One region of the Marinobacter suaedae genome, then DNA from elsewhere that is predicted to be linked to it. Evidence: riboswitches for the same ligand, from Rfam matches in the RefSeq annotation. Region 1 holds a riboswitch; the other holds the start of a gene.
What was found. A riboswitch is a leader RNA that binds a small molecule or an ion and turns the genes downstream of it on or off. The one in region 1 is predicted to bind thiamine pyrophosphate.
Positions count from the first base shown of each region.

Region 2: linked by a shared signal. The riboswitch ahead of thiB (thiamine ABC transporter substrate binding subunit) and the one ahead of thiC (phosphomethylpyrimidine synthase ThiC) in region 1 are both predicted to bind thiamine pyrophosphate.

Region 1 is NZ_JAUMIS010000003.1:92,287-96,496, forward strand. It holds gene waaA (lipid IV(A) 3-deoxy-D-manno-octulosonic acid transferase) at 1-15, shown strand, start outside; gene QVZ43_RS16000 (TolC family outer membrane protein) at 50-1,429, opposite strand; TPP riboswitch at 1,614-1,737, shown strand; gene thiC (phosphomethylpyrimidine synthase ThiC) at 1,843-3,720, shown strand; gene QVZ43_RS16010 (NUDIX domain-containing protein) at 3,818-4,210, shown strand, end outside.
Region 2 is NZ_JAUMIS010000002.1:285,217-289,426, reverse strand. It holds gene QVZ43_RS10170 (D-amino acid dehydrogenase) at 1-532, opposite strand, end outside; glycine riboswitch at 705-803, opposite strand; tRNA gene QVZ43_RS10165 (tRNA-Cys) at 1,072-1,145, opposite strand; tRNA gene QVZ43_RS10160 (tRNA-Gly) at 1,246-1,321, opposite strand; TPP riboswitch at 1,481-1,582, shown strand; gene thiB (thiamine ABC transporter substrate binding subunit) at 1,636-2,637, shown strand; gene thiP (thiamine/thiamine pyrophosphate ABC transporter permease) at 2,656-4,210, shown strand, end outside.

The DNA of each region.
Region 1 (4,210 bases):
ATCGAGCGTTTGTGACGGCGGGCTTGCCTTCGGGCGCCCGCCTCGCCGTTCACTGGGTCGGGTCTTCCAGTACCTCGTTCTCGTTTGCCAGTGCTTCAATGCCCGGTGCCGTTTCGCTCAGCCAGTTGTTCAGCACGATAAGGTCCTGCGGACTCAGTGTACCGGCGGCCTGTTGCAGGCGCAGGGTATTGACCACGTAATCGTAGCGGGCATTGGCGTAGTCACGGAGCGCCACGTAGTAAGCACGCTCGGCATCCAATACTTCGACAATATTCCGGGTTCCCACTTCATAACCTGCACGGGTTGCATCCAGCGCGCTGCGTCGGGACACGATGGTCTGTTCAAGGGCTGAAGCGGTCTCGATGTTATTGTTTACTGTCAGGAACAGGCTGCGGGTGGTGACACGAACATCCCGGCGCACCGTGTTCAGGGTTTCTTCGGCGACGTCCAGCAGAGAGCGCTGTTGGCGAACCGAGGCCTGGGTGCCGCCACCGGTATAGATTGGCACGTTCAGCGTCAGCCCGATTACACCCTGGGTGGTGGTGCCGTCCCGCTGGGTAAGCGTCGCGCCTGGCTCTTCCAGCCCATCAATGTCGGATTTGCCGTAGGAAGCGTTCAAATCCAGGGTGGGGTAATGCCCTGCTTTGGCTGCCCTCAGATTGGCTTCACTGGTGTTTAGATCATAAACAGCGGACTGAATTGACCAGTTCTGCTCCAGGGCCGTTTTCTCCCAGGCGGCGGGATCGGCCGGCTCCGGGCGTCCAAGGGGGAAGTTTTCGCGCAGGTTTTCCAGTTCCTCGGTGTACTCGCCGGTCAGGCGGGCCAGTTGTTCCCTGGCAACGTTGAGCTGGTTCTCTGCAACAATACGCCGGCTGCGGGTGTCATCGAACAACGCCCGGGCTTCATAGACTTCGGTGATGGCTATCAGGCCGACATCAAAGCGCTCCTGAGCCTGCTCGTATTGTCTTTGGATGGCGGCTTCCGCTGCCAGAGTAGTGGTCACCGTGTCCTGGGCGAGCAGCACATTGAAGTAAGCCGTGGCCACGTCAAGAATCAGTTGCTGCTGGGCAAGGTTGAACTGGGCCCGGGCCGATTCGGTCTGAAACTGGCTGGCATCGAAGCGATACCAGGCATCAGCGCGAAAAACAGGCTGGGTCAGCTGCGCCCCAAAGGCGAGTTCGCGGTAACCGGCATCCTGGTTTGGGCCGTCGACATCAATGTAGTTTGCATCGCCGAAAGCGCCGATCTGCGGCAGCAACGCACTCCGGGTCACATCGCTGGCGGCTTCCTGTGCCTCAAAGCGGGCTTGAGCAGCCGCTATGCCGGAATCGTAAGACAATGCTTTCTCGTAGGTCTCTACCAGATCCATGGAAAAAACGGACTGGGTCGCGAAAAGCCCTATCAGCCCGGAAAGCAGTTGCTTCTTCATAGTGTCTCCTGAATACCTTTGCACGAACGTGTCCCGCGATTGAAGGTTGTAACTTCCTATAAAACAGAAAAAAAATCCAATCGCAGTTGATCCTTGGGAAGCTGGACGGCCATTATGGACAATAAATGGGCATAGCTCTACACTTGCGAGGCGCACTTATTCGAGGTGCCACACAATCAAGTTTCGCGTCTTGACGGGGTGCTGACCAGTTTACTGTTTTAAACGGTGAACGGTCGGCTGAGATTGCACAGCAGAACCCGCAACCTGATCCGGATAATACCGGCGTAGGAATCAACGACCATACCGATCACTGGCAAGCGTTTTAACGACGCGCACGGGCACTGATTCAATGTCCGTTGAGCCGGGCTCTGTCATGCGCGACCACCGTTCCTTTGACAGACCCGGAGCCAGTGATGACAGACGAAATCTCCTACCTCAAAGACTGTGCCCGCGTGGATTCCGCTGCGGTTGAGCCGCTGCCCAGTTCCCGAAAAGTGTATGTGCAAGGTTCCCGCTCCGATCTCCGGGTGCCGATGCGAGCCATCAGCCAGAGTATCACTCCCACCGATATGGGCGGCGAATCCAATCCTGACGTGCTGGTGTACGACACCTCTGGCCCGTACACGGATCCGGAGGCCCGAATCGATATTCGCAAGGGGCTCGACCCCTTGCGCGGGGACTGGATTCGAGAGCGTGGGGATGTGGAGCAACTGTCCCGGTACACCTCGGCATTTACCCGTCGGCGAAACGCCGACCCGACACTGGATCCCCTGAGATTTTTTGAGGGGCGAAAGCCGTTGCGGGCGAAGGCCGGGAAGAACGTGAGCCAAATGCATTACGCCCGCCAGGGCACCATTACGCCGGAGATGGAGTTCATCGCCATCCGGGAAAATCTCAAATTGCAGGAGGCCCGCGAGCGGGGGCTGCTCGAATCCCAGCATCCTGGCCAGTCACACGGGGCTTCGTTGCCCGGGGCAATTACCCCGGAGTTCGTGCGGAATGAAGTGGCGCAAGGACGGGCAATCATCCCGGCCAACATCAATCACCCGGAACTGGAGCCGATGATCATTGGCCGCAACTTCCTGGTAAAGATTAATGGCAACATAGGGAACTCGGCGGTCAGCTCGTCCATTGAGGACGAAATCGAAAAACTGACCTGGGGCATCCGATGGGGCGCGGATACCATCATGGACCTCTCCACCGGCAAACATATCCATGAAACCCGGGAGTGGATCATTCGCAACTCCCCGGTCCCGGTCGGCACCGTACCTATCTACCAGGCGCTGGAAAAAGTGGGCGGTGTGGCGGAAGACCTCACCTGGGACATCTTCCGCGACACCCTGATCGAGCAGGCCGAGCAGGGTGTCGATTATTTCACCATCCATGCCGGGGTGCGGCTGCACCATGTACCGCTCACCGCCAATCGGGTAACCGGTATTGTCTCTCGTGGCGGTTCCATCATGGCCAAATGGTGTCTGGCGCACCATCGGGAGAGCTTCCTGTATGAGCACTTCGAAGATATCTGCCAGATCATGAAGGCCTACGATGTGTCCTTCAGTCTTGGCGATGGCTTGCGGCCGGGATCCGTGGCGGACGCCAACGATGCCGCGCAGTTTGGTGAGCTGGAGACCCTGGGTGAACTGACCAAAATCGCCTGGAAACACGATGTGCAGGTCATGATCGAAGGACCGGGGCATGTGCCGATGCACCTGATCAAGGAAAACATGGACAAGCAGCTGACATGCTGTGACGAGGCGCCTTTCTACACACTGGGTCCGCTGGTGACGGACATTGCGCCGGGATACGACCACATCACCTCCGGCATCGGTGCTGCCATGATTGGCTGGTATGGCTGTGCCATGCTCTGCTACGTGACGCCCAAAGAGCACCTCGGGCTGCCGAATAAAGAGGACGTGAAAACCGGCATCATCACCTACAAGATTGCCGCCCATGCCGCGGATCTCGCCAAAGGTCACCCTGGCGCCCAGGTCCGTGATGACGCGCTCTCCAAGGCCCGGTTTGAGTTCCGGTGGGAGGATCAGTTCAACCTGGGGCTGGATCCGGACACTGCTCGCTCGTTCCACGATGAAACCCTGCCGAAGGAGTCCGCCAAGGTGGCGCATTTCTGTTCCATGTGTGGCCCGAAATTCTGCTCCATGCAGATTTCCCAGGAGGTGAGGGATTACGCACGGGCCCGTGATCTGGACGAAAATTCGGCGCTGGCAACCGGGATGCAGGAAAAATCCCGGGAATTCATGGAGTCCGGAGGCAAGCTCTACGACAAGATCTGATTGTCCCGGTTTGGGTGTGTTCACAGCGGCTTCGGCCTGCTTGCAATGGATCGGAATCACCGGCTATTGTTCAAAATTGGTTTCGATTGGAGAAAAAATGACCAGCCCCTTTCAGTTCAGTGCCAGCGATGTCCATATCGAAAGGCGGGAAACCGTGTTTCAGGGGTTTTTCCGTCTGGACAAGCTGTGGCTGACGCACGCCCGCTTCGACGGGAAGAATATGCCGGTGTTCACCCGTGAGCTTTTCATCCGGGGTGATGCGACCTGCGTATTGCCCTACGATCCGGTCCGTGACGAAGTGGTGTTGCTGGAACAGTTCCGGCTTGGGGCGTTGGGGCGAGACCAGTCGCCCTGGTTGCTGGAACTGGTTGCCGGGATGAATGAAGACGGAGAGACACCGGAAGAAGTCGCGCGAAGGGAGGGCCAGGAAGAAGCTGGTCTGACCTTCCGCAGTCTGGAGCGTATCTGCGATTACCTGGTATCGCCGGGG
Region 2 (4,210 bases), on a different contig from region 1:
GCGTTGGCTCAATAGAGCGCATTTCTTCCGGAGTTACCGGGCGACGCTCAAGTCCACCCGCGGCAAGAAGTCGGGAAACATTGGCAGCGTGATCGAACCCTTCCTTATTGCGATAAATATGAAGAATGCCTTGCTTCTTGAGATCGAAGTCGATGCCCTCTTCCTCTGCCCAGGCAAACAAATGATCGCGTGCCGCAATCGCAAGGCGAGCTGTTTCAGTGGTGTTCTTTTCGTACTGGGGAATGGCAGCGATGAATTCTGCAAACCAGCTCATTTTGTGCCAGGACGGCTTAGGGTTTACCAGCAACGGGGCGTCACGGCGGGACATCCACTTGATGCCTTTCATGACCGTACCCCAGTTGTTCCATACCTCGGCATTCGAGGCAGACAGCTGGCCACCGTTTGCGAACGACGTTTCCATCGCGGCGTAGCGGTGTTTTTCGTAAACGGTAACGTCGAGTCCGCGCTTGGCGAGAGAATAAGCCGTAGTGATACCCGTGATACCACCACCAATAACAGCAATACGTTTCATTAAAGTCTCCATGACGCGCCCAGGGTTCCCTCTCTGCCGTCCTCAAGTTAGGCAGAAAGCACCCCTTCCGTCACGGGACCTGAGAGATTCACGCGCCACCAATAACAGCGTGGCCCGCTTGCTCCTTCGGTGTGCCGGATGACGCAGTCGCCGGCAACTCTTCGGAAAGTTCTTCACGCGAGCGGTCCTTTTGCCTGAGAGTTTCCGGGGCAGTTGCTCCTTCGGCGCCGATCCCCTGTTTACATGGACCGATCTCTCCCGCAAGCGCGCGCAGCGCCAGGGGCGCCACCAAAGGTTCGAACTTTAGCAAATAAAGGAAAAGTGAGGAACTGCTGCCTGAAATATCAAATGAATTTAGGATAGGACCGAAGAGCTAGCGGATTTGGTGGATCACCACCTGCTTGCGACGAGGTAAGCACTAATCCACGTCATTGCCATATTAGAAGAGTGAAGCCGCTGGATCCTTACTAAACCTCATGCCGGATGTTACGACACTCGATGAAGCCTTGCTTGATAAGACTCACTACAAAGGGAAGTAATGGAGGCGCGGGTCGGAATCGAACCGGCGTACACGGAGTTGCAGTCCGCTGCATAACCACTCTGCCACCGCGCCGGGGAAAAGCCTGAAGGATTTAGGCTTAGCTGCTCTCAGGTGGGCTGTGAGAGACTTGGTTGTCGCCGTTCATTTTCTACCAGTCTGGCCGGAGAAAAATTGGAGCGGGAAACGAGATTCGAACTCGCGACCCCAACCTTGGCAAGGTTGTGCTCTACCAACTGAGCTATTCCCGCTCGACAACGTGGGCGTATTCTACGGATTCGGCCGAACGCGTCAACCACTTTTTTGAAGTTTTTATTCCGTCTTCGACTTTGCCTATTTTTCGTCCTGCCGGGCCGATATGAGTGCAGGAGGAATAACCACCACTCCCCCTAAAGCCATGTTAGACTTTGTTTTTCTCAACGGGGTGCCCGAACTTTAAACGTAGGGCTGAGACCATACCCGCGGAACCTGATCCGGGTCATGCCGGCGAAGGGATTGAGTACCGCTTTAAGGCTGAAACACGCTGTATGGTCATACCCCACCAAGTATCTGGAGGGTTTGAGGTATGGTCATTCGCGCACTGAGCCTTGTTCTGGCTACGTCAGTTTTATATTCGCCCACCGCTCAGACAGCTACCCTGAATATCTATACCTACCCATCCTTCGTTGCAGAATGGGGGCCCGGCCCGGCCATTGAGAAAGCGTTTGAAGAAACCTGTCAGTGTGATTTGAATTTCATTGCACTGGGCAGCAGTGGCGACATCCATCAGCGCCTTCGCCTCGAGGGCGACGCCACCGAGGCGGACCTGGTGCTCGGCCTGGACACCGGGACCATGGAGGCTGCCCGAAAAACCGGCCTGCTCGCCCCTCACAACACCGACCTTGCTCCCTTAAGTCTGCCAATTGAATGGCAGGATGAGCTGTTCGTGCCCTATGACTGGGGTTATTTCGCCTTTGTTTACGACACAGAACAGCTGTCCGAGCCACCTCAAAGCATGGAGGAACTGATAAACGCGCCGGAAGACCTGAAAATCATCATCCAGGACCCGCGAACCAGCACACCGGGTTTGGGTTTGCTGCTCTGGATGCGCCACATCTACGGCGAACAGGCGCCGCAGAAGTGGCAGTTACTCAGTAACAAGATTCTCACCACCACCAAGAGCTGGAGCGATGGCTATTTTTCGCTGTTCATGAACGGTGAGGCCCCCCTGATTCTCTCCTACAGCACGTCACCGGCCTACCATATGGCAATCGACAAGACCGATCGCTATCAGGCCGCAAAATTTCAAGAGGGCCACTACCTGCAAGTGGAGGTTGCAGCCCTGGTCGCAGCATCGGATCAGAAGGAATTGGCGAGAGAGTTCCTGGCCTTTATGCTGACCCCGGAATTTCAGTCTCATATCCCGCTCAAAAATGTCATGTATCCGGCAATCGAACTGGGCGACGCCATGCCAGAGGTCTTCGACAGACTAATCAATCCCGGCACCACACGGTATTTCCAGCCCGCCACCGTCTCCGCAAACCGGCGGGCCTGGGTGGACGAATGGCTGGATGCCATGACGCGCTGACGCTGGCGGATGCGAGCTTTGGAATTGAAAACCACCCCACCCCTGAGTAACCCTAACTGGCTTCGCTGGCCCGGTCTCATGGTGGGCGCGGGAATCCTTGTTTTGGCCTTCGGCGGCGTCGGTGCCCTGCTCTGGCAATCGCCGAACCTGCCATTGCCGGACTTATGGCAAAGCGCCTACCTGCGAAACGTCCTTCGTTTCACCGTATGGCAAGCTGTGCTATCAACACTGCTCAGCATCTTGCTGGCAATCCCTGTCGCGCGAGCACTGGTTCGCCACCGCCAATTTCCGGGGCGCTCCCTTCTGCTGCGCCTGATGGAATTGAGTCTGGTCATTCCGACTATCGTGGCGGTTTCCGGCCTGGTAGGTATCTACGGCCGCCAGGGCTGGCTTACCCAGTGGCTTCAGGCAGCAGGCTTGGATGCTGGCTGGTCACTCTATGGTCTCAACGGTATCGTTCTGGCTCACGTCTTCTTCAATGCGCCAATGGCTGCTCGCATCCTGCTCATGGCGTTTGATCGCGTACCGGCTCCCCAACGACGAATTGCCAGCCAGTTGGGTCTCGGATCCCTCTGGCTCTGGCGCGCACTGGAATGGCCCGCCATAAAAAATGTTTTGCCCGGCGTTGCCACCCTGGTTTTCACGCTATGCTTCACCAGCTTCGCAATTGTGATGACCCTCGGAGGCGGCCCCGGGGCCACCACGCTGGAAGTGGCGATCTATCAAGCATTAAGGTTCGAATTTGATTCATCCAGGGCAGCCATGCTGGCGATCGTTCAGCTGGTTATTTGTGGCACGCTCTGGTATCTCGCGCTCCGTCGAGGCATGGACAGTGCCCTGGTTCCCGGGCGCCAGCTGTCCTTGGCACCAAAACGGAAGGATAGCCGGGGCATCAGCCGCTATGGAGATTCGGTGCTGATCACACTGTTCGCCAGCTTTCTCCTTTTTCCGCTGGCCTTCGTCGTGTTCAGGGGCCTTCCGGGCTTACCTGACTCCCTCCTCCCCCTGGCAGACTCGGCGTTACTGAAAGCCACGCTTCGCAGCCTGATTATTGCTCTTCCCGCCGGCTTTGTTTCGGTCGCCGCTGCGCTGTTGATACTTGGTGGTTATCGGACCACCAGGAACCGTTGGTTGGCCCGTATGCCAGCCACGCTGGCTCATGTGCCTTTATTCATTCCACCGCTGGTACTTGGTACCGGTTTGTTTCTGGCCATTCGGCCCAAGCTGGGCATGAACGTGGAAGCGTTTGGTCTGGTTGCCCTGGTCAATGCGTTGATGGCGCTTCCATTCGTGATTCAGATTATTCGGGCTCCGCTGGATTCGATGGATGCCATGTCCCTGCGCCAGGCCGACCAACTGAATATCCGTGGCTGGTATCGCTGGCGGCTGCTGTATTGGCCCCGCCTTCGCCGCCCTCTGGGCCTTGGCATTGCCTATGGTGCAGGTCTGTCCCTGGGTGACTTTGGCGTTATAGCCCTGTTTGGAACGCCTAATGAGCCTACCATTCCGGTCTTGCTCTACCAGCAGCTGGGCAGCTACCAGATGCAAGCTGCTGCGACCACCGGCCTGTGGC